One region of the Actinoplanes sp. ATCC 53533 genome, then DNA from elsewhere that is predicted to be linked to it. Evidence: riboswitches for the same ligand, from Rfam matches in the RefSeq annotation. Region 1 holds a riboswitch; each other region holds the start of a gene.
What was found. Region 1 has a riboswitch for cobalamin ahead of metE (5-methyltetrahydropteroyltriglutamate--homocysteine S-methyltransferase). Riboswitches for the same ligand answer to the same signal wherever they lie in the genome.
Positions count from the first base shown of each region.

Region 2: it holds a riboswitch for cobalamin, as region 1 does, so the genes downstream of both, DMB66_RS18460 (ABC transporter substrate-binding protein) here and metE (5-methyltetrahydropteroyltriglutamate--homocysteine S-methyltransferase) in region 1, are expected to answer to the same signal.
Region 3: it holds a riboswitch for cobalamin, as region 1 does, so the genes downstream of both, DMB66_RS57810 (VWA domain-containing protein) here and metE (5-methyltetrahydropteroyltriglutamate--homocysteine S-methyltransferase) in region 1, are expected to answer to the same signal.
Region 4: it holds a riboswitch for cobalamin, as region 1 does, so the genes downstream of both, DMB66_RS54755 (ribonucleoside-diphosphate reductase subunit alpha) here and metE (5-methyltetrahydropteroyltriglutamate--homocysteine S-methyltransferase) in region 1, are expected to answer to the same signal.

Region 1 is NZ_QHHV01000149.1:16,398-24,840, forward strand. Features, by position in the region: gene DMB66_RS40290 (response regulator) at 89-520, opposite strand; gene DMB66_RS40295 (DNA-binding response regulator) at 664-1,293, opposite strand; gene DMB66_RS40300 (sensor histidine kinase) at 1,290-2,519, opposite strand; gene DMB66_RS40305 (ABC transporter permease) at 2,546-3,349, opposite strand; gene DMB66_RS40310 (ABC transporter ATP-binding protein) at 3,346-4,296, opposite strand; gene DMB66_RS40315 (hydrolase) at 4,293-5,477, opposite strand; cobalamin riboswitch at 5,581-5,798, shown strand; gene metE (5-methyltetrahydropteroyltriglutamate--homocysteine S-methyltransferase) at 5,917-8,169, shown strand; gene DMB66_RS40325 (hypothetical protein) at 8,316-8,443, opposite strand, start outside.
Region 2 is NZ_QHHV01000054.1:2,390-10,832, forward strand. Features, by position in the region: gene DMB66_RS18450 (bifunctional 2-polyprenyl-6-hydroxyphenol methylase/3-demethylubiquinol 3-O-methyltransferase UbiG) at 2-643, opposite strand; gene DMB66_RS18455 (helix-turn-helix domain-containing protein) at 739-1,335, shown strand; cobalamin riboswitch at 1,531-1,665, shown strand; gene DMB66_RS18460 (ABC transporter substrate-binding protein) at 1,755-2,681, shown strand; gene DMB66_RS18465 (iron ABC transporter permease) at 2,678-3,733, shown strand; gene DMB66_RS18470 (ABC transporter ATP-binding protein) at 3,730-4,494, shown strand; gene DMB66_RS18475 (VOC family protein) at 4,484-5,245, opposite strand; gene DMB66_RS18480 (ABC transporter permease) at 5,326-6,066, opposite strand; gene DMB66_RS18485 (ABC transporter ATP-binding protein) at 6,093-6,959, opposite strand; gene DMB66_RS18490 (transcriptional regulator) at 6,956-7,282, opposite strand; gene DMB66_RS18495 (transporter) at 7,279-7,914, opposite strand; gene DMB66_RS18500 (GNAT family N-acetyltransferase) at 8,014-8,436, shown strand.
Region 3 is NZ_QHHV01000383.1:106-8,548, forward strand. Features, by position in the region: partial or broken gene DMB66_RS57780 (citrate synthase) at 1-963, shown strand, start outside; gene DMB66_RS57785 (helix-turn-helix transcriptional regulator) at 1,074-1,379, shown strand; gene DMB66_RS57790 (SRPBCC family protein) at 1,376-1,894, shown strand; gene DMB66_RS57795 (SigE family RNA polymerase sigma factor) at 1,956-2,453, shown strand; gene DMB66_RS57800 (hypothetical protein) at 2,450-3,712, shown strand; gene DMB66_RS57805 (gluconokinase) at 3,795-5,366, shown strand; cobalamin riboswitch at 5,427-5,554, shown strand; gene DMB66_RS57810 (VWA domain-containing protein) at 5,585-7,789, shown strand; gene cobO (cob(I)yrinic acid a,c-diamide adenosyltransferase) at 7,789-8,388, shown strand; gene DMB66_RS57820 (cobyrinate a,c-diamide synthase) at 8,382-8,443, shown strand, end outside.
Region 4 is NZ_QHHV01000304.1:113-5,447, reverse strand. Features, by position in the region: gene DMB66_RS54755 (ribonucleoside-diphosphate reductase subunit alpha) at 1-2,346, opposite strand, end outside; cobalamin riboswitch at 2,478-2,690, opposite strand; gene DMB66_RS54750 (UdgX family uracil-DNA binding protein) at 2,804-3,466, shown strand; gene DMB66_RS54745 (GNAT family N-acetyltransferase) at 3,438-4,139, opposite strand; gene DMB66_RS54740 (DUF3046 domain-containing protein) at 4,212-4,412, shown strand; partial or broken gene recA (recombinase RecA) at 4,612-5,335, shown strand, end outside.

The sequences.
Region 1 (8,443 bases):
CCTGGTCCGACTGGATACCAGGAACTTCGGCGCGCTCAGGCGCGAGGGCGGTTGATGGGAAGGTGCCAGGGGGTAGCGGTCTCCTTCGCTACCCGGCGCGGGGGGCCGGCGCGGCGGCCAGCGGGCACGGCGATCGGTCACCGCGGTGCTCATGCGGACCGGCGTCGATCAATGCCTGTACGGCGCTGACGAGCTCGGCGCCGGCGAACGGTTTGAGCCACACCCCGCACGCGTGCGCGTCGGCGGCGCGTGGATCGCCGTGCTGCAGCGAGCCACTGAGGATGCCGACCGGCACGTCGGTGAGGTCGGGGTCGGCGCGGATCGCCTGGCACAGTTCCAGCCCGTTCATGCCGGGCATGTCCAGGTCGGTCACCACCACGTCGGGCTGCCGCTCGCGGGCGGCCCGCAGCGCGGCCAAGCCGTCGCTGGCGGCCCACGCGGTGAACCCGGCTCGGGTGAACATCCTGGTCAGCACGTGCCTGACATCGGCGTTGTCCTCGGCGATGAGAACCACAGCCATGACCGAACTACCTTCCCTCGCGACGACTTGGGGAGTCATGGACCATGATTCGCCGCCCGCGTCCGCCGTTTCGGCCCAATCGCCAGAGTGCATCCGATCGGTGTCCCGAATCACCTCATTCAGGATATTTAGCCGAGAAACGGCTAGATCCAGCCGCGGCTGCGGGCGATGCGGGCCGCCTCGTGCCGGTTGGCGGCGCCCACCTTGCCGACCGCCGACGAGAGGTAGTTGCGGACGGTGCCCGGTGTCAGGGCGACCCGGCTCGCGATCTCCTCCACCGGCGCGCCCTCCGCGGCCAGTTCCAGCACCTTGGCCTCGCGCGGGGTCAGCGGGCTGTCCCCGGCGCTGATCGCCTCCGCGGCGAGCTGGGGGTCGATGTACCGGCCGCCGGCATGGACGGTGCGCACCACGGTGGCCAGGACCTCGACCGAGACCGTCTTGGGCAGGAAGCCGCGTACGCCGTTCGTGAGCGCCCGCTTCAGGTGCCCGGGCAGGCCGTGGCTGGTGACGATCATCGTCCGGCAGGTGGGCAGCTCGTCGTGCAGCGTCTTCGCCACCGTCACGCCGTCGAGGTCGGGCATCTGCAGGTCGAGGACCGCGACGTCGGGCCGGAGCGCCCGGGCCATGGCCAGCGCCTCGGCGCCGGTGGCCGCCTGCGCCACCACGACCAGGTCGGCCTCCATCGTCAGCAGCGCCGCCATGGCGCCCCGGATGAGGTGTTCGTCGTCGGCGAGCAGGATGCGAATCGGCGCGGCGGCCGGCTCCGGGGTCACGCTGGGCCTTCCTCGTCGGCGGTCGGGGGGAGCGGCAGGCGTGCCGTGAGGCGGAACCCGTCGGGACGCCGGCGCTCGGCGACGACCTCGCCGCCCAACCCGGCGATCCGTTCGGCCAGCCCGATGAGTCCACTGCCGAAGCGCACCCGATCGCCGATGGCGGCCGGCCCGCCGGCCACCCCGTCGTTCTCCAGCGTGAGCGCGATGGCATCGCCGGACGGCACGCGCAGCGTGATGGTGCAGGTGCGCGCCTCGCTGTGGCGCAGCACGTTGGTCGTACCCTCGCGGACCACCCAGCCGAGCGTGCCCTGAATCTCGGCGGGCAGGCCGCTTCCGTCGCCGATCACCCGGCACTCGATGCCCGCCGAGGCCAGCAGCGACCGGGCGCCGGCCAGCTCGACGTCCAGGTCGGCCGTGCGATATCCGCCCACCACCGCCCGCAACTCGACCAGCGAGTCCTGCGCGATCCGGCGCACCTCCAGCATCTCGTCGATGGCCTCGTCCCGGCCGCGCTTGGCCAGCTGCGCGGCCAGCTCGGCCTTGAGGGCGACCGTCGACAGCGTACGGCCGACCACATCGTGCAGGTCCCGGGCGAAGCGCAGCCGTTCCTCGGCGACGGCGAGGCTGGCCTGCACCTGGCGAGACCGGTCGAGCTCCCAGACCACGCCCAGCATCCAGACCGAGACGCGGAAGGCGAACGTCAGCAAGGTGATCGCGGCGGCCAGCCCGACGGCCGACGCCGCCGGGGAGGACGCGCCCTGCGCGGCGGACAGCGAATACGTCGCCGCACACGCCACCGCGCCGGCCGCGAGCATCGCCCGCGGGCGCACGGTGGCCGACAACCCGATCATCAACGACACGACCAGGACGAGCAGGATGCCGTTGGCCGGGCCGTCCGGCATGCCGGGGGTGGCGTTGGGAAAGGCCAGGACGGCCGCCGCCGTCCCCGCCAGAGTCGCCGCGACGCTCGCCGCGAGCAGGCGGGCCGGCAGCGGTCGCCGCCCCAGATAGTGCTCCAGGCCGGCCCGGACGAGCAGCAGGCAGAGGACGGTGTGCGCGGTGATCAGCACGGCCAGCACCCAGGCGGCCGTCATACTCACCTCGGCAGCGATGCCGAGCCAGACCAGGAGCGGCACCGCCACGAGGTTGACGTAGAAGGTGGCGCGGACGCACAGGTCGAACCGGGCAGCCTGGCTGCGCGAGCGCCACCACGCCATCGCCTTCATCTCCGCGTCACCCTCTTCCCGCCCGGCTATCGCCGGGGCTCCCACCGGAACCACCGCCGGACGGCGGCCACACCGAGCGCCGCCCACAACGCGAGGGTCATCGCCGGCGCGGTGGCCGCGCCGAGCACTCCGACGAAGTCCCTCGGGACGCCCTCTCCGGTTGTGCCCAGCCAGCCTAGGCGCATCAGTTCCACGGCCGGCGTCAACGGCAGGAGCCGCACGATGTCGGCGGCCGGCCCGGGCAGCAGTTCCAGGGGGACCACCAGCCCCGAGCCGAGCATGCAGACGACGAGCACCGGCAACGTGGTGATCTGAGCCAGCTCGACGGTGCGGGTGAACGCCGAGGAGGCCACGGCGAGGATGACGAACACACCCACCCCACCCATCGCCCCGAGGATCAGCACCGGCGCGTTGACGGGCACCGGCAGGCCCAGGAGCGCCGCGCCCGCCACGACGAACAGCACGATCTGCGCGGCCGCGATGGCGATCGCCGGGCTGGCGGTGCCGGCGAGGATCTCCAAGTCGGTGACCTCGCCGACCCGCAGCCGTTTCAGCACCAGTTCCTCGCGCCGGGCCACGTACGTGGTCACCAGGTTGTAATACACGACGCTGATCAGCACGAAGCCGAGCATCCCGGTCGTCAGGAGCGCGTTGCCGCGCAGTTCGCCGTCCCGGGCGGCGTCGCTGTCCATGGTCGCCCCGGCGACCGCGCCCATGATCAGCACGGGCACCAGCAGCGCGTTGAACAGCGCCGTCCGGTTGCGCCAGAACAGCAGCAACTCGGCCCGGCCGATGGAACGGGTCCTCCTCATCGCAGCTACACCGCTCACGCTGACACCTCCATCGGGGATTCGTCGGCGGCGATCGACAGGAACGCCTCCTCCAGCGATGCCGACCTGGCGTCCAGCCCGTGCAGGTCGACGCCGCGCTCGGCGGCCCACGCCAGCAGCACGGTCAACGTCGGCTGCAGCGCGTGCGTGTGGACGGTGACCGCCCCATCCGCTCCGGCGGCGCCAACCTCCAGCCGGCTGGCGCCGGGAAAGGCCGGCAGCCGTCCGGGCGGCACCCCGTCGGGCAGCACGAACCGGACCCGGGCCGGATACGCGGCGACCACCTCGGCCAGCGAGCCGGCCGCCACGATCACGCCGCGGTGCATGATGGCGAGGCGGTCGGCCAACTCCTGCGCCTCCTCCAGATAGTGCGTGGTCAGGAGCACGGTGACGCCGTCGAGCAGCAGGCCGCGGATCAGCTGCCGGGTGTTGCGCCGGCTCTCCGGGTCCAGCCCGGTGGTGGGCTCGTCGAGGAAGAGGACCTCCGGCCGGCCCAGGATCGCGAGCGCCAGGTCGACCCGCCGGCGTTCGCCGCCGGAGAGCTGCTTGACCCGTACGGACGCCCGGTGCTCCAGATCGACCAGGGCCAGCGCCTCGGCGACCGGGCGGGGATCGGTGAGTGTGCCGGCCCACATGCGTACGGTCTCGGCGACGGTGAGATCCGGCGGGAAGCCACCCTCCTGCAGCATCACGCCGATGCGCGGGCGCACGGTGGCCCGCCGGGTGAACGGGTCGTGGCCGAGGACCCGGACGGATCCGCCGTTCGGCCGGTCGAGCCCCTCGACGATCTCCAGGGTCGAGGTCTTACCGGCGCCGTTCGTCCCGAGCAGCGCGAACAACTCGCCCCGCTCGACGGAGAACGACACCCCCCGTACGGCCTCGAACCCCTGCGCGCCGCCATAGCGGCGGCTCAGCCCGCGTACCTCGATGACTGCCTGACTGGTCATGGCGTAAACCGCATCTCCGGGTATCGCCGGGACGGCCCGGCGAGCAGGTGGCCGTTGCCGTTGCGCAGGTACCGATCGAAGAACGCCAGGACGTACGCGCGCTGCACGGTGATCGAACGCGAGCCGTCGATCGTCCCGTACCCCGGCACCAGGTCCTCGGCCGGAATGCCGATCTGCGGCAGCAGCACCTGAAAGTCGGTGAACGACATGTGCCCCGAGCCGGCCAGCTGCAGGTCGTAGCGGGGGCCACGCAGGCGCGGCCAGATCGCGAGCCACGTCTCGTCGTCGGCGCGACCGTGGCCGTCCGAACTCATCAGCGCGAACGGCCGGCGCAGCCCGGCGGCGACAACCGCGCCGGAGAGGGTGCCGTCCAGGTTGATGCCGGCCCTGACCCGCGGGTCCTCGTGCATCGTCTCGGCGGCGGTCGCACCGCCGAGCGAGTGGCCGAACATCCCGACCCGGGCCAGGTCCAGCGCACCCTTCAGGCCGCGTGGCAGCCGGCGCCGCTCCTCGTCCGGGTTGTGGCCCCGGTTGATCGCGGCCAGCCGGTCGAGCGTGAAACGGGTGTCGGCGACCCGGGCCTCGCGTGCGGTGTCGATGACCTGTTCGCCGTCGTCGTCGGGCCCGGTCGGCGGCGGGACGGCGTGGGTCGCGATCCGGCCGCCGGGAAACTCGACCAGCTGCGCGTCGTGGGTGTGGTCGATCGTGACCACGATGTAGCCGCGGCTCGCCAGCTCCTCGACGAGCGCGGTGCTGGCGGTGCGCTCCAGCCCGAAGCCCGGCGAGTACAGCACGACCGGGTGGCGGCCCGGCCGGACCGGGGCGTCCGCGTACGCGTGGGTCACCGGCAGGATGACCGGCGAGCCGGGCGGATTGATCCGCTCGGCCACCCCCGGCGACACCCAGGGCGCCCGCGGATGCCGGCGGACGTCGCTCGCCGGATACCAGAGCTGGACCATGATCTCGCGGGCCCGCTCGCTCGACACCCACGGATCCGGCCGCGACCGGTCGACCAGGTGCAGCGACACCGTACCGATGCGTTCGGGGCCGGTGGGCCGGGGCAGGACCAGCTGGGTGGCCGGCTCACCCGCGGCCCGGACGGGCGCGGGCAGCACGGGCGAGGGCGCGGCGGTGGACAGGGCTAAAACCGAGGTCAAGGCGATAGCAAGTGCGCTACTCATGCATTTGAGTCTTCGGGCCCGGCGGCCGCCGCCGTAGTGCCGGCGCGCACCGGTTCCCATGCACAATTACCGCCCCACCGATGACAAATGTCATGACCGTTCTACGATGGCGGGCAGTGCTGGTTCACCCCGCTTCGCGGTGGGGTGTCGTAAGAGGGAACCCGGTGTGAGACCGGGACTGCCCCGCAGCGGTGAGCAGGAACGACCGCCGTCATACGCACTGGGTGTGTGAGCGCCTGGGAAGCGACGGCCAGTAGGTGACCGGAGACCTTCCGGTCGTGCCCGCGAGTCCGAAGACCTGCCCGCACCGCGTACGCAGCACTGCGTGCGCCGCCGACGGCCCCTCGGGAGGGCTCGGGCGAGACCACGGTGCTGTTGTCGTCGTGGCCTTCCCGCACCCTCGCGTGACCCGTCGGGCACTTCGAGGGAAGGACGCCCCATGACCACCACCGGATTCGGGCAGAGCACCGTGCTCGGCTATCCCCGCATCGGCAGCAACCGGGAGCTCAAACACGCCGTCGAGGCGTACTGGGGCGGCCGCATCGACGCCGCCGCCCTGGAGCGGACGGCCGCCGCACTGCGCACCGACGTCTGGCGCACCCTGCGGGACGCCCGCCTGGACGCGATCCCGTCCAACACGTTCTCCTACTACGACCACGTCCTGGACACGGCCGTCGCGGTCGGTGCGATCCCGGACCGGTTCGCCCGGCTCGGCCTGTCCGAATTGGACACCTACTTCGCGATGGCCCGCGGGGCGCAGGCCCAGCCGGCGCTCGAGCTGACGAAGTGGTTCGACACCAACTACCACTACCTCGTGCCGGAGATCGCCGACGAGACCGTCTTCCGGGCCCGGCCGGAGCAGGCGCTGCGGGAGTTCGCGCAGGCGGCGGCGCTCGGCATCACCACCCGCCCGGTCCTGGTCGGCCCGGCCACGTTCCTGCTGCTGGCCAAGCCGGCCGAGGCCGCGGGCAACCCGTTCGACCGGCTCGGCGAGCTTACCGACGCGTACGCCGGGATCCTCGGCGCGCTCGCCGACGCCGGGGTGCCGTGGGTGCAGCTCGACGAGCCCGCGTACGTCGCCGACCGTACCCCGGCGGAGATCGACGCCCTGAGAGCCGTCTACCACCGCCTCGGCGGGCTTGACCGGCGGCCGCGGATCTTCGTCGCGACCTACTTCGGTGAGCTCGGCGACGCCCTGCCCGCCCTGCTCGACACCCCGGTCGAGGCGCTCGGCCTCGACCTGGTCGCCGGACCCGGCAACCTGGCCCGGCTCGCCGCGGCCGGACCGTTGCGGGGCAGAACGATCGTCGCCGGGCTGGTCGACGGGCACAACGTCTGGCGCACCGACCTGCGCGCCGCCGTGGCCGTCGGTGCGACCCTCACCGGTCTCGCCGACAACGTCTCGGTGTCCAGCTCCTGCTCGCTGCTGCACGTGCCGGTCGACCTGGCGGCCGAGACCAGCCTCGCGCCGGCGCTGCGGGAACGGCTCGCCTTCGCCCGGCAGAAGGTCGACGAGGTCGTCCTGCTCGGCCGCGCCCTGCGCGACGGCGTCGCGGCGCTGCCCGCCCCGCTGCCCGCGCCACCCGCGCACTGGCGTGACACCTCCGTCCGGGCCCGGCTGGATGCGCTCCATCCGGCGCAGCTGCGGCGCGGCGACTACGCCGAACGAGCGCGGGCACAACAGGCGCGGCTGCACCTGCCGGCGTTGCCGACCACGACGATCGGATCGTTCCCGCAGACCGACGACCTACGCAAGGCCCGCGCCGCCCGGCGCGCCGGAACCCTGGACGACGCCGGCTACACCGAGCGGATGCGCGCCGAAGTAGCGCACGTGATCAGGCTGCAGGAAGACCTCGGCCTGGACGTGCTCGTGCACGGCGAACCGGAACGCAACGACATGGTCCAGTACTTCGGCGAACAGCTCGGCGGCTTCGCCGCGACCGAGCAGGGCTGGGTGCAGTCCTACGGCTCACGATGCGTACGCCCGCCGATCATCCACGGCGACGTCACCCGCGAGCACCCGATGACCGTCGAGTGGTCCACCTACGCCCAATCGCTGACCAACCGCCCGGTCAAGGGCATGCTCACCGGCCCGGTCACGATCCTGGCCTGGTCATTCGTCCGCACCGACCAGCCACTGGCCGATACCGCGAACCAGGTCGCGCTCGCCCTGCGCGACGAATGCCGCGACCTGGAGGCGGCCGGAATCCGAATCATCCAGGTCGACGAGCCCGCCCTACGCGAAACCCTGCCCCTGCGCACCGCCGATCAAAAGGCCTACCTGGACTGGGCGATCGGCGCATTCCGGCTCGCCACCAGCGGCGTCGCCGACAGCACCCAGATCCACACCCACCTGTGCTACTCCGAGTTCGGCGAGATCATCACCGCAATCGACGCACTCGACGCGGATGTCACGAGCATCGAAGCCTCCCGCTCCAAGATGGAGGTCCTGGACGACCTGCGGGCGATCGGCTACGGCCGCGGCGTCGGGCCTGGGGTGTGGGACATCCACTCGCCGCGGGTCCCGTCGCAGGACGAGGTCGTCGAGGCGGTGCGCCGGGCTGTCGCGGCCGTGCCTGCCCGACGGCTCTGGGTCAATCCGGACTGCGGCCTCAAGACCCGGGGTTACACCGAGGTCGAGGCGTCCCTGAAGCACCTGGTCGCTGCCGCCGCCGAGGTCCGCGGAAGCTGACCCGCGGGGTGGGATGCCTCAGGTGGGCATCCCACCCCGGTCGTCAGCCGTTCTTCGTCGGCTGCTGTCCTCGGGACACAACGAGGTGCTGCCGGTTTGGGTGCTGGACCCACTTTCACTTCCCGGCATCGTCCCACTTCGATGATTCACTCACTTTGATCATCCTTCAACACTTCTCCATGCGCTGCACACAACTCGATAATCTTCGCAATGCGCTTCGAACGCGCCCGGGGGAGCGTCAGCAGCTTGACCGAACCGACATCGACATAGGTGG
Region 2 (8,443 bases), on a different contig from region 1:
ATCAGGGGCGTCGGGTGGCGCGCACGACGACGTCGTGCAGTGGCTTCGCCTGGCCGCCGGGGCCGGTGACCGTGCGGATGTGCTCCGCGGCGGTGACGACCGTCCACTTGGTGCTGTCCAGGCCGGCGGTGATGTCCGTGAGGGTGACCGATGCCTCGGCGGGCGGGTGGTGCCCGTGCCCGGTCGCTCCCGAGGCGTGCAGATGCCCGACGATCAGCAGGGTGCCGCCGGGCGCCACCCATGCGGAAATGCGGTCGTAGAAGGCCAGCTGCGGCATCGCGGGGTGCGCGTAGTGCGTCGTGACCAGGTCGAACCGCATGCCCGGGTCCCAGACGGTCAGGTCCGCTCCAACCCACCGCACGTGCCCGGACACCTCAATGTCCGTCGCGCGCCCGGCGGCGCGGGCGAGGGCCTCGGCCGCGATGTCGGCCGCGGTGACCTGCCAGCCGTGCGAGGCGAGCCAGATCGCCTCGGCCCCGGCACCGCACCCGGCATCCAGCGCCGTGCCCGGGACCAGGCTGCCGGTCTCGCGGACGAGATGCGGATTCGGGGGACTCCCGTCCATGGCTCCGGGTCCGTCATGGTGCGCCTGGTGCCAGCGCCGCTCCCAGTAGCCCTGGTCGAATTCGTGCTGCTCGGCCATCTGACCTGCTCCTTCACCGTCTTCGTGGGTACCGACGACTGTGATCGGCAGCGGTGCGATGCGCAAAGCTTCTTGCCAAATGGCAAACTGGGGGCATGGATGAGGAAGTGGATCGCACGCTTGACGCTGTCGGGCCGCGGCTGAAGCACCTTCGGCTCCGCCGCGCTATCACGCTCACCGACCTCGCGGAGGAAACCGGCATCTCCGCCAGCACGCTGTCCAGGCTCGAAGCGGGCCTGCGCCGTCCCACGCTCGAGCAGCTCCTGCCGCTCGCCCGGGTCTACGGCGTCACCCTCGACGAGCTCGTCGGCGCGCCACCGACCGGCGACCCCCGCATCAACCTGCGCCCCATCACCCGCAGCGACGGATCGACGATCCTGCCCCTGACCCGCAGGCCGGGAGGCATCCAGGCCTACAAGTTCGTGCTGCCGGCCGGGGCCGACGATCGCGAGCCCGACCTGCGCACCCACGAGGGCTACGACTGGGCCTACGTCCTCAACGGCACGCTGCGCCTGGTCCTCGGCGAGCACAATCTGATCCTCAAGCCCGGGGAGGCCGCGGAGTTCGACACCCGCACCCCGCACTGGTTCGGGGCCACCAGCTCCGGCCCCGTCGAATTCCTCAGCCTGATCGGCAAACAAGGCGAACGCGCACACGTCCGCGCCGCACCAAAACCAGGCCAGCCCGGATAGTCCGAACCAGGCGGCTGGCGGGTCTTGCCGACGGTGAGCGGGAGGGCGGGGTTCCACGCACGGACCTGGCAGGGGGAGGGCGGCCGGTTCATGAGCCGCCAGGCGATTGGCCGCCCTCTCCCGGTGTCGGCGGGAGCGACGGTCAGCACCATGCAACCAGGCACGACATGAATTTGATCTTGAACTTGACCTCGGTTTTGCGCGAGAACCGGCGGTCTGGGTTAGTTTCAGGGGGACCGCGTCGCAGCGAAGCCGGTGGGATTCCGGCGCTGTCCCGCAACTGTGAGCCCTTTTGGAGGGTCAAGCCAGGTCGCCTGCGCGCCGGTCGCGATTCAGCGCTCTCGGGGAGGGGCGCCTCGCGGGCCGGGTCCCTGTTCCGGTCGGCGATGCACCGCAGCCTCGGCCGACAGGAGGACAGGATGAGACGTGTTTTGACGGCCGCGATCGCGGCCGGTGCTTTGCTGCTCGGCGGGTGTGGCGGCGGTGGATCCGACGACGGCCCGGGGCCGTCCGCCGGGCCGGGCGGTGACTCTTTCCCGGTCACGGTGGGTTCGTTGACCTTGGCCGAGCGGCCCGAACGGATCGTGTCGCTCGCGCCCACCGCGACCGAGATGCTGTTCGCCATCGGCGCCGGTCCGCAGGTGGTGGCCGTTGACGACCAGTCGACCTATCCGGTGGACGCCCCGCGCACCGACCTGTCCGGCTTCAAGCCGAACGCGGAGGCCATCGCCGGGCGGAACCCCGACCTGGTGGTTGTCTCGGATGACCTCGACAAGATCGTCGACCAGCTCGGCAGGCTCAAGATCCCTGTGCTGTTCGCTCCCGCCGCCAAGGTGATCGACGATTCCTACCGGCAGATCGAGCAGCTTGGCGCGTTGACGGGCCATCGGGGCGAGTCGGCGGCGCTGGTGGGGCGGATGCGGGCGCAGATCGACAAGATCGTGCAGGGGGTGCCGGCCCGCGCCGGGTCGCTGAGCTACTACTACGAGATCGACCAGACCCTGTATTCCGCGACGTCCAAGACCTTCATCGGGTCCATTTTCGCGCTGTTCGGGCTCACCAACGTCGCCGACGCCGCCGATCCGGACGGCGCCAAGGACGGTTATCCGCAGCTCTCGCCGGAGGCGCTGGTCGCGGCGAACCCCGACCTGATCTTCCTAGCGGACAGCAAGTGCTGCGGGCAGTCGCCGGCGACGGTCAAGGCGCGGAAGGGCTGGGCGGCGATCACCGCGGTGGAGAAGGACCAGATCGTGGCCCTGGACGACGATATCGCCTCGCGGTGGGGGCCGCGGGTGGTCGACCTGGTGCAGTCCGTCGCCGATGCGGTGGCCAGGGTCCCGGCGTGACAGACCGGCCGCGGCCGGCCGGTCTGCGGGCCGGCTGGCTGGCCGGTGGCCTGCTCGCCGTGGTCGTCGCGCTGGTCGCGGGCATCGCCTTCGGGCCGGTCCCGCTGCCGCCCGCCGGTGTCGCGGCCGAGCTGCTCGATCTGCTTCCGGGGGTACGGATCGACAGCGGCCTGAGCGCCCGCGAGGTTGCCATCGTCACGGAGTTGCGCCTGCCCAGGGTCGTGCTCGGGTTGCTCGTCGGCGCGCTGCTCGCCCTCGCCGGCGCCGCCTACCAGGGCGTCTTCCGCAACCCGCTCGCCGATCCGCACCTGCTCGGGGTCGCGGCCGGTGCGGGCCTCGGGGTGACGGCCGTCATCGCGTTCCGGTCGGCGGGCGGCGACACCACCACCGAGCTGCCGATCGGTGTGCCGCTGGCGGCCTTCGTGGGTGCCGTCGGCGCCGTCGCGCTGACCTGGCTGCTGGGCGGCGCCGGCGGCCGGGCCCGGACTCCCGCCACGCTGATCCTGTCCGGGGTGGCCGTGTCCGCCTTCCTGGCCGCCGCCCAGACCTTCCTGCTGCAGCGGCACATCGAGGCGCTGCGGGAGGTGTACTCCTGGCTGCTCGGCCGGCTCGCCACCGCGGGCTGGCACGACGTGCTGCTGGTGCTGCCGTACGCGGTGGTGACCGGCGCGATCGTGCTCTCCCAGCGCCGCGAGCTGGACGTGCTGACCGTCGGCGACGAGGAGGCGGCCAGCCTCGGCCTGCACCCGCAGCGCAGCCGCTACCTGCTGATCGCGGCCGCCTCGCTGGGCACGGCCGCCGCGGTGTCGGTGTCCGGGCTGATAGGTTTTGTCGGCATCATCGTGCCGCACACCCTGCGGTTGCTGGCCGGTCCGAGCTACCGGTCCATCCTGCCGCTGTCGGTGCTGTACGGCGGCGCGTTCCTGGCGCTGACCGATCTGCTGGCGCGCACGGTGGCGAGCCCGACCGAGATCCCGATCGGCGTGGTGACCGCCTTCCTGGGCGCGCCCTTCTTCGCCCTCGTGCTGCGCCGGAGCGGGGTCGCCGCATGATCGGCGTGCGCGGGCTGCGGGTGGTGCTGGGCGGTTCGGTGATCGTCGACGGGGTCGATCTGGACGTCGCCGCGGGCGAGTGGGTCACGATCATCGGCCCGAACGGCGCGGGCAAGTCCACGGTCCTGCGGGCCGTCGGCGGGCTGGTGCCGTTCGCGGGCGCGGTCAGCCTGGGTGGCACCCCGCTCGGCCGGCTGCCCCGCCGCGAACGCGCCCGCACGGTGGCGACCGTCGCGCAGTCGCCCGTGGTGCCGCCGGGGATGCTGGTCCTCGACTACGTGCTGCTCGGCCGCACGCCCTACATTCCGGCACTCGGCCGGGAGTCCAGGTCCGATCTGGCCGTGGTCGACGAGGTGCTGACCGCCCTGGGCCTGGTTCACCTGCGGGCCAGGCGGCTCGACACGCTCTCCGGCGGGGAACGGCAGCGGGTCTTCCTGGCCCGCGCGCTCGCCCAGGGCGCCCGCATCCTGCTGCTGGACGAGCCGACCAGCGCCCTCGACATCGGTCACCAGCAGGAGGTGCTCGAACTGGTCGACCGGCTGCGCGGCGAGCGCGGCCTCACCGTGCTGGCCACGATGCACGACCTGACGATCGCCGGCGAGTACGCGGACCGGATGCTGCTGCTGGCCGGTGGCCGGGTGGTGGCGGCCGGCACCGCGTGGGAGGTGCTCACCGAGGAACTGCTGGCCCGGCACTACCGGGTGCGCGTCAAGGTGATCGACGGCGGCCAGGGCCCCCTGGTGGTGCCCGTCAGGAACTAGCCTGCAAGATGGAGAACGTGCCGCCCTGCGGGTCGTCCAGGACGGCGAACCGGCCGATCGGCAGGGTCGTCGGCGGCTGCACGATCCGGCCGCCCAGCGACTGCGCGTAGGCCGTCGAGTCGTCGCAGTCCGCCACGGCGAAGTAGAGCATCCACCGTGGCGGCAGGTCGTCCGGCCACTCGGCGCCGTCCATGGCCCGCATGCCGGCGATGGTGCGGCCCTCGTGCTCCCAGACGATGTAGTCCATGCCGTTCATCGAGCTTTCCCGGGCCACCCAGCCGAAGACCGAGCCGTAGAACGCTGCCGAGCCCTCCACGTCGCGGGTGGTCAGCTCGTTCCAGGTCAGCGCGCCCGGCACGTCGAAGATGTCGGCACCGCGCATCGTGCCCGCCTGCCACACGCTGAACGGCGCGCCGGCCTGGTCGAGGAAGGCGGCCATCCGGCCCTGGTACATCACGTCGAAGGGCGCCACCAGCACCTTGCCCCCGGCCGCCTCGACCCGGGCCGCGATCTCGTCCGCGTCGTCGGTGGCGACGTACGTGCTCCAGGCGGTCGGCTGGCCCTCGCCGTACAGCGGGCCCGCGCCGGCGGTGGCCCGGCCGTCGAGCCGGAACGTGGTGTAGCCGCCGTACTCCTCGCCCGAGACCTCGGCCTCCCAGCCGAACAGTGACGTATAGAAGCGGATCGCGTCCCCGAGGTCGGCGGTACCCAGGTCCACCCAGTTCGGCACACCGGGGGTCGGTGGGTTCATGCCAGCTCCTCGGGGTTACGGCGGACGACAGATGGATCGTTACACCGCGATGCGAGGTACGGGGCTGCTCAGTCGGAAGTTCAACTGAATCGCCGACCTTCGTCGCGTCGATAGGCCCATACGGCCACCCCAGCTAGCGCGAATGTCCACCCCACCAAGGCGGCGATCGATGCCGGCTCCAGTGGGAAGCCGCCGACCGCGGCCCACATCAGCCGCACCGCCGCGCCGGTGGGCAGGTAGGGCGCGATGGTCTCGACGAAGCCCGGCGCGCTGCCCGGCGAGGTCATCAGGCCCCCGCCGAAGGCCAGCGGGAAGAACAGCACCTGCGCCAGCACGATCGCGGCCTTCGCCGGCAGCGAGTAGCCGATCGCCAGCCCCATCAGCGTGAACGGGACCGCGATCAGCGCCACCACGACGACCGCCGCCAGGAAGCGGACCGGCGTGATCGTCGCCTCGGTCGCGACGGCCGCGATCACCACGACCGGTATCAGCGAGGCGCCCATCATGACCAGGCCGGCCAGGATGCGCCCGGCGAAGCGCGGCGCGGCGCCGACGGGCAGGGTCCGGGCGTACGGGTCCCAGGGCTGCGCGCGGTCCTCCGCGACGCCGATGCCGTACTGGAAGAGATTGCTGGTCATCACCACGAAGGTGACCATCGAGGCGGTCGCGTAGGTGGCGTAGACGGGGTCGTCGCCGACGAACGGCACCACGAAGAAGATCATCGAGGCGGCCGGGAAGAACGCGCTGCCGATGAGCGCCATCGGGATCCGGAACGTCTCGATGAGCTGGAAACGGGCGTGGGTCAGGGCGAGGGATGTCATGCGGATCTCCCGTTCGGGCCGCGGGTTCAGGCCGCGGTGAGGGTGAGGAAGGCTTCTTCCAGCGAGGTCGGCCGGACTTCCAGCTCGGTGAAGGGCACGTCGCGGGCGACCAGGTCGCGGACCAGCCGGTCCGCGTCGCCGGTGAGCAGGTGGGTGCGGTCACCGTCGCGCTCGGTGCCGACCACACCGGGAAGGTCGGGCACGGGAGTGGGCAGAGTCAGGCTGACCCGGCGGATGCTGACCAGCCCGCGCACGGCCGCCACGGTGTCGTCGGCCAGCACCCGGCCGCCCCCGATCACCACCACCCGCCGGGCGAGCGCCTCGATCTCCTCCAGGTAGTGACTGGTCAGCACCACCGTGCCGCCGTCGGCGTGGAACTCGCGGATGCCGTTCCACAGCGCGTGCCGGGCCTCCACGTCCAGCCCGGTGGTCGGCTCGTCGAGGAAGACGATGCGCGGCCGGCCGACGAACGCCAGGGCCACCGCGACCCGCCGCTTCTGGCCGCCGGACAGACCGCCGGTCTGCCGCTTGACCAGGTCGGCCAGGCCGAACCGGGCGAGCAGCACGTCCCGGGCCAGCGGGTCGGGAAAGTGCGCGCGGACGAAGTCGACGACCTCGCCCACCCGCAACGCGCCCGGCAGCCCGGTCTCCTGCGGGGTCACGCCCAGCGCGCGCCGGCTCGCCGGGTCACGCGGGTCGCCGCCGCACAACTCCACCCGGCCCGAGGTGGGGCGGCGCACCCCGGTGAGGAGGTTGACCAGGGTGCTCTTGCCGGCGCCGTTGGGGCCGAGCAGGCCGACGAGCTCGCCGGCGTGGACGTCCAGGTTGAGGCGGTCGAGGGCCAGCACGTCGCCGTACCGGCGGGTGGCGTCGAGGGCGCGGGCCAGGATCATGATTGCTCCTTCTCTTCGGCGCCGCCGTTGAGCAGGGCGCGCAGCGCGGCGGTGTAGTCGTCGAAGGCGACCCGGCCGCGCCCGGTGAGCCGGACGAGGGTGGCCGGGGTCCGGCCGTGGTGCGTCTTGACGACCTCGACGTAGCCCGCGTCCTCGAGCTTGCGCAGGTGCACGGAGAGGTTGCCCGCGGTCATCCGCAGGATGTCCTGCAGCCGGGGGAAGGCGATCCGGTCTTCCGTGCGCAGGGTGGAGAGCGCGGCGATGACGCGGAGCCGGGCCTGGGCGTGGATCACCGGATCCAGCTCGGGCAGGGCGCCGGTCACCGGGCCATCCGCAGCCAGGACACGAGCCCGGCGACGAGCATCCCGCCGCCGCCGAACACGGCGACGATCAGCGCGTGCCAGCCGGGCCCGATGATGATGCCGACGACGTTGACGACGCTGATCGAGACGCCGAGGACGTACACGATCCGGTCGTTCCACATGGCGCCGCCGGCCATGTGCAGGGCGCCGGTGAGGGCGACCATGGCGCCGGCCCAGAGCAGGTTGGCGCTCGGCACGGGCAGCACGCTGCTGACCCGGCTGAGCAGCACGGCCATGCCGCAGAAGGCGACCGACCAGGTGAAGCCGTACATAGCGCCCTGGCGCGAGGTGGGACCGGTGATCAGACGGCCGGCGCGGGCGCCGACGACGCCGGTGATGACGCCCGCGAGCGTGATCAGGCAGAGCAGAAGGGTCAGCGGGAGGAACGCCGGCATGTCCACGTAGACGCGCTCGTCGGGGCCGAAGCGCAGGAAGTAGACGCCGAAGCCGATCAGCCAGGCCAGGCCCCAGGGCCACAGCAGCAGGCGGGGGTCGGGCGTCAGCCGGCGACCCGTGGCGGCCCGCTCGCGGGCGATCATGCGGAGCGACTCGGCCGGGTCGCCCGGGGGGAGCTCGTCCTGGTTGGCTTCCATGCAAAGAACTTTACCGCACAAAGTCAAAGAGCTTTGTGCCATAAACCTGACGGCCGAACTCGCTGGCCGGCCCTGCGGCGCCTGGCCTAGCATCGCGCGGTGACCAACCTCGTACTGCGCGCCGCCGACTCCCGCGAACTGCACGCGGTGCTGACGTTCTGGAAGACGGCGGCGGAGAACGACAGCCGTCCCCCGGACACCCCGGCGGCCCTCGCGGCGCTGCACCTGCGCGACCCGGAGGCCCTGATCGTGGCCGTCGAGCGGGACCGGATCGTCGGCACGATCATCGCGGGCTGGGACGGCTGGCGCTGCCACCTGTACCGCCTCGCGGTCGACCCGGAACGCCGCCGCGAGGGCATCGGCCGGGCGCTGATCGCGGCCGCGGAAGACCGCATCCGGTCGCTGGGCGGCACCCGGATCGACGCGATGGTCCTGGACGACAACCCGCGGGCCCACGCCATCTGGGCGGCCCGCGGATATCACCGCCAGGAGGACTGGTCCCGCTGGGTCAAGCCGCTGTGACGGTCGG
Region 3 (8,443 bases), on a different contig from region 1:
GTGCACACGCTGCTGCAGGAGGAGATGCGCGCCTTCTTCTCCGGCTTCCCGCGTGACGCGCACCCGATGGCCGTGCTCTCCTCGGCCGTCACCGCGTTGTCGACGTTCTACCAGGACGCGCTCGAGCCGACCGATCCGGAGCAGGTCGAGATCTCCGGGATCCGGCTGATGGCGAAGCTTCCGACCATCGCGGCGTACGCGTACAAGAAGTCCATCGGCCACCCGCTGCCGTACCCGGACAACTCGCTGGACTACGTCGAGAACTTCCTGCGCATGACGTTCGGCCTGCCCACCGTGAATTACGAGGTGGACCCGACGCTGGCGAAGGTGCTCGACATGCTCTTCGTGCTGCACGCCGACCACGAGCAGAATTGCTCCACGTCGACCGTGCGGCTGGTGGGCTCGGCGCAGGCCAACCTGTTCGCGTCGGTCTCGTCGGGCATCAACGCGCTCTCCGGCCCGCTGCACGGCGGCGCCAACTCCGCGGTGCTGGAGATGCTCGAGGGCATCCGCGCCGACGGCGGTGACGTCAACGCCTTCGTGCGTCGCGTCAAGGCCAAGGAGAAGGGCGTGAAGCTGATGGGCTTCGGGCACCGGGTCTACAAGAACTACGACCCGCGCGCCGCCATCGTGAAGAAGGCCGTCCAGGACGTTCTCTCCACGATGGACAAGCCGGACCCGCTGCTGGAGATCGCGCTGCAGCTGGAGGAGATCGCCCTCGCGGACGACTACTTCGTCTCCCGCAAGCTGTATCCGAACGTCGACTTCTACACCGGCCTGATCTACAAGGCCATGGGCTTCCCCACGAAGATGTTCACGGTGCTGTTCGCACTCGGCCGGCTGCCCGGCTGGATCGCGCAGTGGGGCGAGATGGCGGCCGACCCGACCACCAAGATCGGTCGCCCGCGCCAGCTCTACACGGGCGAGGCCGAGCGTCAGTTCGTCCCGATCAGCGAGCGCTGACCGCTTTCTCGCACGCCGTCGCGGCCGTCCTCCTGGTTCAGGAGGGCGGCCGCTGCTTTTCCGCGCTACATGCCTTGACGGTTATATAACCGCAGTGGAATAGTCGGATCGTGCCCGTGGACGCCATCGCCGTACTCGCCGAGCCGACCCGCCGCCGCATCCTCGACGAGCTGCGGCTGGCCGACAGCAGCGTCGGCCAGCTGGTCGACAAGCTGGCGATGAGCCAGCCCGCCGTCTCCAAACACCTGAAGGTGCTGCGCGAGGCCGGCTACGTCACCAGCCGGACGGCCGCGCAGCAGCGCATCTACTCCCTCGAGCCCGGGCCGTTTCGCGCGCTCGACGCCTGGCTGGCGCCGTACCGCCGGATGTGGACCCGGCACCTGGAGGCCCTCGAACGCCACCTGGAGGAATCATGAGTTTCGACCCCGGCCCGCTCGCCGAGGCCACCGTCGCCGGCGACGGCGAGCAGTGGAGCCTGATCTTCGTGCGCGCGCTGCCCCACCCGCCGGAGAAGGTGTGGGCCGCCCTCACCGAGCGCACCCGGCTCGACCAGTGGGCACCGTTCGCCGCGGCCCGCGACCTGTCGGTCATCGGCGAGACGACCCTGACGATGGTCGACGGTCCTGATCGGACCGACCTGCCGGCCACGGTGCTGCGCGCCGAGGCACCCACGCTGCTCGAATACACCTGGGGCGACGACCTGCTGCGCTGGGAGCTGGCCCCGGCCGACGGCGGCACCCAGCTCACCCTGCGGCACACCTTCGCCAAGCGCGACGAGGCGCCCATGTTCCTCGCCGGCTGGCACCTCTGCGTCGCCGTCCTGGACAGGTTGCTCGCCGGCGATCCGGTCGGGGTCATCCGGGGCCGCGACGCGATCGCCTACGGCTGGGACGAGCTGCGCGCGGCGTACGCGGAGAAGCTCGCGGGCTGAGCGGCAACCTTTCCCCACCCGCCGGTGTCAGGCAGGGTGACAAGACGGGGAGAGGCTGGACATGCGCGACGGGTTCGACGACTTCGTACGGAGCCGCAGCACGGGCCTGCTGCGGATCGCGTACCTGCTGACCGGGGACCGGCACAGCGCCGAGGACCTGGTGCAGGAGGTGCTCGAGCAGATGTACGTGAAGTGGCGCCGCATCCACAGCATGCCGGAGGCGTACGCCCGCCGGGCGCTGGTCAACCGGGCCGCCAACCGCTGGCGGCGCCGCGGCCGGCGTCCGGAGGCGCCGCTGGGCAGCCACGATGTCGCCGCGCCCGACCACAGCGACCACGTGGTGGTCCGCGACGCCGTGCTGGAGGCGTTGCGGTCGCTGCCGCCGCGGCAACGGGCGGCGGTGGTGCTGCGCTACCTGGAGGATCTGCCGGTCGCCGAGGTCGCCCGGGCGCTCGACTGCTCCGAGGGCAACGTCAAGAGCAGCGTTTCCCGCGGCCTGACCCGGCTGCGGGCGGCCCTCGCCCCCGTCACCACGACCACAGATCGGGGATGGTCATGACCGACACCGACATCCGTACGGCACTGGAGCAGGCGACCGGCGAGCTGCGGACCGCGCCGGACCTGCTCGACCGGGTGCGCGCGGGCGGGCAGCGCCGGGTCGTGCGGCGCCGCACCGCGCTCGCCGCGGGCCTCGCCACGATCGCGGCCGGGTCCACCGCCGGGGTGCTGCTCGCCGGCGGCGGCGGCGCGACGCCGGTCGCCTCGCCGCTGCTCGACCGGCCGACCCGCGGCGATCTGCGGCGCGACCAGCGCTTTCTGGATCAGGTACGGCGCGCCTGGCGGGCCAACCTCGGCGACGTCAGCGTGCGCGGTGAGCCGCACGTCGTGTGGGCCGGCCTGGCGCCGCACGTCAACCGGGCCGCGGTGGTCGCCCAGCGGGTTCCGCAGCGGGTCGCGTCGCCGGTCGGCCAGATCAGCTACGGGCTGACCGGCTTCGTCGAGGAGACCACGGCCGGGCTGCGGGTCATCTCCCTGGAGGAGATGCTCACCGGCGCCACCAACGCCGCGGCCGCCCTGCTCGGCCCCGAGCGCGACGTCCTGATGGTCCTCGACGACGGGCGTGACGTCCGGTATTCGCCCGCCCTCTCCTACGCGGCCGACGGCAAGGTCGACCGCAGCTTCGCGCCGCTCGACTTCCGGGTGCACGATGGCGTGGCCTTCGAGGCCATCCAGGCGCGGCCGACCGCGATCCGGGTGGCGCTGCGTGCGGAGGTCCCCGACTCCCGGGGCGACCGGTCGGTCGGCCTGGCCAACATCTCCCAGCTGATCGACGACGCCGGCCGGGGCGGACCGTACCCCGGCCCGGAGCGCCAGGTCTGGTCGCTGGCCGGCGCGCACGAGGCACCCGCGGCGAACGACCCGTGGGACCTCGAGGTCCGGGACGGCTACCACGACCAGTACGGCTACCAGCTCGTCCCGCCCGCCGGCACCTGGTACATCCGCGGCGCCACGGCGGACCGCCGCCAGTTCGTCGTGCAGACCCTGACCGGCACCGACGACCGTATCCGGCTCTTCCTGTCCCTCGGCACCCCGGATCCGGTCCTGCTGGGCTTCCCCGCACTCGCCGCGCCGCTGCCCGTGCGGGTGCGGCTGCCCGACGGCCAGGGCGTCGTCGTCGCCGGCGCCGGCAAGCTGCGCTACCGGGTGGCCCGGGGGGACTGGCTACCGATCGCCGGGTACGCGGCGCTGCTGCCGGCCGCCGCGCGGGAGGTCGAGGTCACGCCCGCGAAGGGACAGCCCGTCCGGTTCACCCTCTAAGGTCGGCAGGACAGTCCGGGCCGCACCGCCGGCTTGGGTCGCGCCTCGAACGGGCATGTCTGTCTGCGATCAGGGAGGCCGCATGGACGTCGTCATCGGTATCGACACCGGAACCACCGCGACCAAGGCCATCACCGCCGGGCCGAGGGGCGAGGTGCGCGCCGTGACGAGCGTGCACTACCCGCTGTCGGTGCCCGGCCCGGGGCACGCCGAGCTCGACCCCGGCCGGTTGCGCGACGCGGCGATCGAGGCGCTGGTCACGGTCGCCCGGCAGGCCCGCGACCAGGGCGACCGGGTGCTGGCCGTGAGCCTCAGCGCGTTCCTGCACGGCCTGGTGCCGATGGATGCCGGCGGCGCCCCGCTGGGCCCGCTGATCACCTGGGCGGACAACCGGGCGTCCGGGCAGAGCGAGCGGATCGTGGCGTCCGGCCGGGCGAAGCACCTGCAGGCCCGGACCGGGACGCCGGTGCACCCGATGTCCCCGCTGACCAAGCTCGCCTGGTGGGGCGCCGCCGACCCGGGCACCCTGCGCGACACCCCACGCTGGGGCGGCGTCAAGGAGGTCGTCCTGGCCGGCCTGGCCGACGAGGGCTTCCTGCTGGACCTCTCGGTCGCCTCCGGCACCGGCATGTACGACATCCACGAGCGCCGCTGGGACCCCGAGGCGCTGGAGCTCGCCGGCGTCCGTACCGGTCAGCTCGCCGAGGTCGTGCCGACCGCCCGGCAGCTGCGCCTCAAGCGCGAGGTGGCGGTCGCCGCCGGGCTGCCCGTGGACCTTCCGCTGATCATCGGCGCCGCCGACGGACCGCTGGCCAACCTGGGCGTGGGCGCCACGCCGGCCGGGGTCGCGGCCGTCTCCCTGGGCACCAGCGGCGCCCTGCGCACCGTCGTGAACGGCCCGACGGCGGACAAGGCCGGGCGGCTGTTCTGCTACGCGCTCACCGAGGACCGCTGGGTCGTCGGCGGCGCGGTCAACAACGCCGGGTCCGTGGTGCGCTGGGCGGGCGAGACCTTCGCGGGCAGCTTCGACCGGACGGCCGCGGCGGGTGAGGACGCCGACGTGCGCGATGCCGCGCTGCTGACCGAGGCCGCCGGCGTCGAGCCGGGCAGCGAAGGGCTGCTCTGCCTGCCGTACCTGCTGGGCGAGCGGGCGCCGTGGTGGCGCGGGGGGATGCGCGGGGCCTATCTCGGGCTGCGCCGCGAGCACGGCCGGGCGCACCTGGTCCGGGCCGCCGTCGAGGGAGTGTGCCAGCAGCTCGCGCTGGTCCGCGACACCTTCGCCGACGAGGGCATCGCGATGACCGAGGTCCGGGCCACCGGCGGCGCGGTCGCCTCGGAGCTGTGGGTGGGCATCCTCGCCGCGGCCCTGGACCTGCCCGTCGCCGTCGCGGAGTCGCCCGAGGGCACCGCGCTCGGCGCCTGCCTGCTGGGCCGGCACGCGCTGGGCGAGCTGCCCGACCTGGACCGGGCGGCGGCCCTGGTGGCGATCACCGAGCACGAGCGCCCGGACCCGCGCAACGCGGCCCTGTACCGCCGGATGCGGCCGCTGGTGGAGCGGTCGGCGCTGGCGGTCACCGACGTCCTCACCGAGCTGGACAAGCTGGCCCCGGAGCCGCTGCCCGACACGGAGAAGGCCGTCGGCCGCACCGGCTGAGCCCGGACGGCCCGCGCCGGCCGTGAGGATGCCCACGTACCCCCGCGTTGACGGCGTGCCGCGCCGTGAGAAAGAGTGGCTCGCGAGCGGCAGTGGAGGAACCCGGTGGGAGACCGGGACGGTCCCGCCACTGTGACCGGGGCCTGCCCCGGAAGTCAGGAGACTCCGGTCGCTCGCACCTTCCACACGCGGGCGCGGACCCGCGGAAAGGACCGGGCGTGACGCCGTACCCGTTCTCTGCCGTCGTCGGCCTCGACGACCTGCGGCTCGCGCTGCTGCTGACCGCCGTGTCACCCGCCGTCGGCGGGGTCCTGGTCCGCGGCGAGAAGGGCACCGCCAAGTCGACCGTCGTCCGTGCCCTGGCCGCGCTGCTGCCCGAGGTCGACGTCGTCCGGGGCTGCCGCTTCGCCTGCGATCCGGCCGCGCCCGACGCGGGCTGCCCCGACGGGCCGCACGAGCCCGGCGCGCCGCGCGGGCACCGCCCCGCCGCCCTGGTCGAGCTGCCGGTCGGCGCCACCGAGGACCGGGTGGTCGGCACCCTGGACATCCAGCGGGCGCTCGCCGACGGCGTGAAGGCGTACGAACCGGGCCTGCTCGCCGCCGCGCACCGCGGCGCCCTCTATGTCGACGAGGTCAACCTGCTGCCCGACCACCTGGTGGATCTGCTGCTCGACGCGGCGGCGATGGGCCGGGCGCACGTCGAGCGCGACGGGGTGTCGGTCAAGCACGCGGCCCGGTTCCTGCTGGTCGGCACGATGAATCCGGAGGAGGGCGAGCCGCGCCCGCAGCTCGTCGACCGGTTCGGCCTGGTCGTCACGGTCGCCGCCCCCCGCGACGCGAAGCTGCGCGCCGAGGTGGTCCGCCGCCGCCTGGCGTACGAGGCGGGCCCGGATGCGTTCGCGGCCCGGTTCGCCGGCGACGAGAGCGCCCTGGCCGAGCGGATCGTGGTCGCGCGGGCGGCGGTGCCCCGCGTCGACCTGCCGGACGCCGAGCTGGACCGGATCGCCCGGGTGTGCCTGGCCTACGGCGTCGACGGCATGCGGGCCGACATCGTGGTGGCCCGGTGCGCCGTGGCGCTGGCCGCCTGGCACGGCCGCGACCGGGTCACCGCGGAGGACATCCGCGACGCGGCCCGCCTCGCGCTGCCGCACCGCCGGCGCACGGACCCGCTCGACCCGCCGGGCACCGACGAGCAGCGCCTGGAAGAGGCCCTGGACCAGGCCGCCCGGGAGGACCCCGACGAGGACCCGCCGACGCCCGAGGGCGGCCCGGACGGCAACGGCCCTGATGACGGCGGCCCGGGCGGCGGGCCCGGCACCGACGGCCCGGGCGATGGAAGCCCGGACCGCAGCCCTCCGCCGGGTGACGGGCCCTCCGCCGAGGCGCCCGGCGCGACGGAGCAGGCGCCCCGGGACGCTGCCGAGGGGCCGGCGAGCGCGGCCGGTGGGCCGGAGAACGCGGCCGACCGGCCGGAGGGTGCGGCCGACCAGCCGGGCAAGGTCAACGGAGCCGCGCCGGCCCAGGCGGGCGCCGCCTACCGGCCCCGGACGCTGCGGATCGCCGCCCGCGGCGAGGGCGGGCACGCCGGGCGCCGCTCACCGGCCTTCGCCCGCCGCGGTCGCGTGGTCGGCTCCCGGGTCCCGCGCGGCAAGCTCGCCGGCGCGCCGCACCTGCCGGCCACCCTGCGTGCCGCCATCCACCGCGGCGCGCTGAGCGTGCCCTCCGCGACACCGGCGCGAGCCGACCGGCCGGCCGCGCCCCGCCGGCAGGGCGACCGGTTGGCCGTGCCCGGCGGGCAGGGCGACCGGGCCGCCACGCGTGGTGCCGCGGTGGTGCAGCGGATGCGGGTGGTGCAGCCCCGGGACCTGCGCGAGGCCGTGCACGTCGGGCGGGAGGCCAACCTGGTGCTGTTCGTCGTGGACGCCTCCGGGTCGATGGCCGCGCGCAAGCGGATGACCGTCGTCAAGACCGCCGTGCTCTCGCTGCTGCGGGACGCCTACCAGCGGCGGGACCGGATCGGCATGATCACGTTCCGGGGGTCGACGGCGGAGCAGGTGCTGCCGCCCACCTCCAGCCACGAGGTCGGGGTGCTGCGGCTCGCCGGGTTGCGCACCGGTGGGCGTACCCCATTGGCAGCCGGGCTGCGGGCCGCGGCCGCGACCATCGCCACCGAGCGGCGCCGCGATCCCCGCCGCCGGCCGTTGCTGATCGTCGTCACCGACGGGCGCGCGACCAGCGGCCCCGACCCGGTGCTGGTCGCCCCGGCCCTGGCCGGGGTGGCCGCGGTCGTCGTCGACTGCGAGGCCGGGCCGATCCGGCTCGGGCTGGCCCGCAGGCTGGCCGCCGCGCTCGGCGCCGACGTCATGCCGCTGGAGGCGCTCGCCGCCGACCCCACCGCCACCCCGTTGAGAAGGGCTGCCTGATGCCGCAGGGACAGGTCACCACCGTGCCGCAGGATGGGCTCACCACCCGGCAACGCCGCCGTCAGGCGGTGCTCGCCGTCCACACCGGACACGGCAAGGGCAAGTCCACCGCCGCGTTCGGGATGGCGCTGCGGGCCTGGAGCGCGGGCTGGCCGATCGGGGTCTTTCAATTCGTGAAGTCGGAGAAGTGGCGGGTCGGCGAGGAGACCGCGCTCAAGGCCCTCGGGCAGGCCGGCGGCGCGAGCGTCGCCTGGCACAAGATGGGCGAGGGCTGGTCCTGGATCCAGCGGGCCGGCACCGAGCGCGACCACGCCGCCGAGGCGGCTGAGGGCTGGGCCCAGATCAAGCGGGACCTGGCGGCCGAGACCCACAAGTTCTACGTGCTCGACGAGTTCACATACCCGATGAAGTGGGGCTGGGTCGACGTCGCCGACGTCGTCGCCACCCTCGCGGACCGGCCCGGCACCCAGCACGTGGTGATCACCGGCCGCGACGCCCACCCGGACCTGCTCGCCGCGGCCGACCTGGTCACCGAGATGACCAAGGTCAAGCACCCGATGGACGCCGGGCGCAAGGGACAGCAGGGCATCGAATGGTGAGCATCCCGCGGGTGGTCATCGCCGCGCCCGCCTCCGGGCACGGCAAGACCACGGT
Region 4 (5,335 bases), on a different contig from region 1:
ATCGCTGACCGCTTGGTCTTGGATGGTCGAGACAGCCACGGCAGGACTTACCGGCACAGTTGCGAGCTGGATCCGCGTCGCTGGCCGCGAGCGCAGGTAGTACGTGGTTTTCAGGCCGGCCTTCCACGCGTAGAGATACATCGACGAGACCTTGCCGATGGTCGGGGCGCTCATGAAGAGGTTCAGCGACTGCGACTGGTCCACGTAGGGAGCCCGAGTCGCGGCCACGTCGATGAGCGCCTTCTGCGGCAGCTCCCACGCCGTGCGGAAGAGCTCCCGGACGCCGGCGGGCAGGGCCGCGATGCCCTGCACCGAGCCATCGGCCCGCTTGATCTGCTCACGGATGGCGGCCGTCCACAGGCCACGAGTCTTCAGTTCCCGGACCAGATAGGTGTTGATCTGCAGGAATTCACCGCTCAGCGTCTCGCGCTTGAACAGGTTGCTGACCTGCGGCTCGATGCACTCGTAGCAACCTGCGATGGAGGCGATGGTCGCCGTCGGCGCGATCGCGATCAGCAGCGAGTTCCGCAGCCCGGTGGCCGCGATCCGCTGCCGCACCGCCGCCCACCGGGCGGTCTGCGTCGGCGTCACACCCCAGAGATCCGGTTGCAGGTCGCCCCTGGCCGCTCTCGTCTCCGGGTATGCGGGGTGCGGGCCGGACTGCTCAGCGAGGGTGGCCGAGCTCTCCAGCGCGGTCAGGTAGATCTCCTCGGCGACCAGCGTGCTGAGTTCCTGCGCGGCAGGCGAGTCGAAGGGCAGCCGCAACGCGAAGAACGCGTCCTGCAGGCCCATCAGCCCGAGCCCGACCGGCCGCCACCGCGGATTGCTCGCCGCGGCCTGCTCGCTCGGGTAGTAGTTGATGTCGATGACCCGGTCCAGGAAAGCGACCGCGGTCCGCACGGTCGCGCGCAGCTTCTCCCAGTCCACCTCCTCGCCCCGCAGATGCCCGGCGAGGTTGATGGAGCCGAGGTTGCAGACGGCCGTCTCGTCGTCCGAAGTGACCTCGAGGATCTCCGTGCAGAGGTTCGACAGGTGGACCGTGTTGCCCGGCGCGCCGGTCTGGTTGCTCAGCCGGTTCGACGGGTCCTTGAACGTCATCCAGCCGTTGCCGGTCTGCGCCAGCGTGCGCATCATCCGCCCGTACAGATCGCGGGCCTTGACGGTCTTGACCGCCTTCTTCTCCGCGACCCGGTATGCGGCGTCGAACTCCTCGCCATAGAGATCCGGCAGCTCCGGCGCCTCCGACGGGTCCACGAGCGACCAGTCCTCGTCGGCCTCGACCCGGCGCATGAACTCGTCCGGGATCCAGTTGGCCAGGTTCAGGTTGTGCGTACGGCGGGCATCCTCACCGGTGTTGTCCCGCAGCTCCAGGAATTCCTCGATGTCCGGGTGCCACGGCTCGAGGTAGACGCAGGCCGCGCCCTTGCGCCGGCCGCCCTGGTTGACGGCGGCCACGCTGGCGTCGAGCGTGCGCAGGAACGGCACGATGCCGTTGGACTGCCCGTTGGTGCCGCGGATCAGCGCGCCGCGGCCCCGCACCCGCGACCACGAGATGCCGATCCCGCCGGCGAACTTCGACAACCGCGCCACCTGCTGATATCGCTCGTAGATCGAGTCGAGCTCGTCCTTCGGCGAATCCACCAGGAAGCACGACGACATCTGGGTGTGGCGCGTGCCGGAGTTGAAGAGCGTCGGCGAGCTGGGCAGGTAGGCCAGCGACGACATCAGCCGGTAGAACGCGATCGCCTCACCTGCGTTGGTGGACAGGCCGCAGGCGACCCGCAACAGCCAGTACTGCGGCGTCTCCACGACCAGGCGGGATCGCGGATGACGCAGCAGGTAACGGTCCGCTACCGTCCGCAACCCGAAGTATTCGAAGCGCAGATCGCCGGACGGATCCACGGCGTCGTCGAGCTTGCGCGCGTTCTTGGCCACGAAGGCGGCGGTCTCGTCACCGATCAGCCCCTCCGCGTGGCCGCGGGCGATCGACTGGCTGAAGCTCGCGATGCCCTGCCCGCGAACCTCCTTGTCGACGAAGGCCGCCAGCAGCCGGGCCGCCAGCCGCGAATACTGAGGTTCCTCGCCGATCAGCTCCGCGGCCGTCTGGATCGACAGCTTGTCCAGCTCCGCGGTGGTCGCACCGTCGTAGAGACCGCTGATGGTCTTCGTGGCGACCCGCAGCGGGTCGACCTCGTCAAGGTCGGCGACCCAGCGCTCGACCGCCTTGACGATCTTGTTGACGTCGACCGACTCGGTCGCGCCGTTGCGCTTGCGCACCTGCATCGCGTGCCGGCGTTGCTCCGGCACGGCGGGATCGTACGCAGTCTCGTCCTGCGTGACCGTCATGAACTCTCTCTCCTCGCGAGCCCGTTGGCGGAACGGTCTTCGGGCGCGCAGGAGGACGCCGGCGAACGCGGCTGTGCGCGTACACCTGAAGTGGCGTCGGCTGTCCCACGCGGCCTCGGACCGCCGCACGCGAAAGCGTGCGGCGCGCTGGCAGGTCTTCGGACTCGCGGGCCTGACCGTTGCCGGTCGCCTAGTGGCCGTCGCTTCCCGGGCCCGGGCCCAGTGCTTGATGACGGCGGTCGTTCCCGCTCACCGCTGCGGGGGCAGTCCCGGTCTCTCACCGGGTTCCCTCTTGCCTCGCACCGTCCTGGAGGGACGGCCGAACCAGCTGCGGGCAACACCATATCTAGGTGTGGTGTGCGATGTACAACCCAACATGTCGTGTCGGCGTGTCGGATCATGCTCGAGCGGGTGAGCCCCCGCGCGTGGACCAGAGGCGAGGGGGTAAAACGTCTGCATGGCTATGACGCAAGCCCCGCCCGGTGCCCAGGAGTTCATTCCAGCCGACGCGCACAGCCTCGACGAGCTCAAGGCGGCGGCGCCCGGCTGCCGAGGCTGCGAGCTCCACGAGAACGCCACTCAGGTGGTATTCGGCCGGGGCGCCGAACACGCCCGGCTGGTGCTGGTGGGGGAGCAGCCCGGCGACATCGAGGATCAGCGGGGCCTGCCCTTCGTGGGTCCCGCGGGACGGCTCCTGCGCGATGCGGTCGGCGACGCCGGCATAGACCCGTCGATCATCTACTTGACCAACACCGTGAAGCACTTCCGCTTCGAGATGCGCGGCCAGCGCCGTATTCACCAGACCCCGGGCCCTGCGCACATCGCGGCCTGCCGCCCCTGGCTGGTCGCCGAGTTCTCGCTGCTCAAGCCGGATCTGGTGGTGGCGCTCGGTGCCACCGCCGCCAAAGCCCTGTTCGGACCGTCGTTCCGGGTGACGAGGTCGCGTGGCGAGCTGTTGCCGTGGCCGGCCTCGGCGCAGCGACCGCAGGACTTCCCGGGCGTCGAGTCACGCGCGCTGGCCACCATCCACCCGTCCGCGGTGCTGCGGGCCGACGACCGGGACGCCGCCTACCGTGGCCTGGTCGACGACCTCAAGATCGCGGCGACGGTGCTGGGCTGACCGGCACGCGCAACGACACGGTTCGCTGCTCCTTGCGGCGCACGAAGCCGAGCGACGTGAACAGGCGGTTCGCGGGAGCGTTGGCCGCCACGGTGTGCAGGAAAGGGCGCTCGCCACGGTCGTAGATCTCGGCTGCGACGGCGAGCACGAGCCGCGCCGCCAGGCCGCGACGGCGATAGGCGGGATCGGTGCAGACCGCGCTGATCTCGCTCCAGCCCGGCGGCCGGATCCGCTCGCCGGCCATCGCCACCAGCCTGCCGTCGCGCCGGATGCCCAGGTAGGTGCCAAGCTCGATGGTTCGCGGCCCGAACGGGCCGGGCTCGGTCCGGCGGACCAGATCGATCATTTCGGGGACGTCCTCCGCCGTCAGCATGGTTGCTTCCGGATCCGGTACGGCCGGTACGGTGGCGCCGACCAGTTGCAGGGTGCCGCGGGTGCCGTGGATCTCCCAGTCCACCCCGGCCGGTGGGGTCGCCGAGATCGACAGCTCGGTGCCGGGGCCTGCCAGTGTGGCCAGGTCGTCCCAGCAGCGAGGGTCGGCGGCGTTCTCAAGGGCGAAGAACGGTGCCACTTCCGGGTCGTAGCGTGCGGCGTAACCGACGATCCGGGCGAACCGCGCGTGCGGGCCGGTGAGTGCCGCCCAGCTCGGCCGGTCAAGGACATGCACTGTCACTAGCACATAGTGATGTGTATCTCAGCGTGGCGCCAAGCGGGGTGGCTCGGGCCCCGCGAGTAGGCTTTTCCCGTGCGGTTGACGGACTTCTGGGGGCGTCTCGAACAGGCCTTCGGCTCTGCCTATGCGCGGAGTCTCGCCGCGGATCAGAGTTTCGCGGCACTCGACGGGCGCACCATTAACGAATCTATAGCTCAGGGTGTCGAGACGGTTACTATATGGCGCGCCGTGGTCTCTTCGTACCCCGATCGGGTGCCTGTTCGCCTGCGCTGACCGCTTTTTTCGTACGCTTGTTCTGGCGTGTTGCTCGATCGTCGTACACATGTTCGGCTACTGTCCTCAGCGGCGTAGTCATCCACAGGTCGCGGCCGGGCGCCGGTTTTTGTCAGACCCTAGGTCTAGCGTGACCCGCGTGGTGAACAGAAGCTCTTCGGCGAAGACGCCCGGGAAGTCGAATACAGGGGTGGCGGACATGGTGGCAGGACCTGATCGGGACAAGGCGCTAGACCTTGCTCTCGCGCAGATCGACAAGCAGTTCGGCAAGGGTTCGGTGATGCGCCTCGGGGAGCGGCCTGTTTCGCAGATGGCCGTCATCCCCACCGGCTCCATCGCCCTCGACATCGCGCTCGGTGTCGGCGGTCTGCCGCGCGGCAGGGTCGTCGAGGTCTTCGGACCGGAGTCCAGTGGTAAGACGACAGTGGCCCTGCACGCGGTTGCCAACGCCCAGCGCGGCGGCGGCATCGCGGCCTTCATCGACGCGGAGCACGCGCTCGACCCCGACTATGCCCAGGCCCTCGGCGTCGACACCGACGCGCTGCTGGTGTCCCAGCCGGACACCGGCGAGCAGGCGCTCGAGATCGCGGACATGCTGATCCGCTCCGGCGCGCTCGACATCATCGTCATCGACTCGGTGGCTGCGCTCGTGCCGCGCGCCGAGATCGAGGGCGAGATGGGTGACAGCCACGTCGGTCTGCAGGCCCGCCTGATGAGCCAGGCGCTGCGTAAGATCACCGGCATCCTGAACAATTCCGGAACGACCGCGATCTTCATCAACCAGCTCCGCGAGAAGATCGGCGTCATGTTCGGCTCGCCCGAGACCACGACCGGTGGCCGGGCGCTGAAGTTCTACTCGTCGGTGCGCCTCGACGTGCGCCGCATCGAGAGCCTCAAGGACGGCACGGACGTGGTCGGCAACC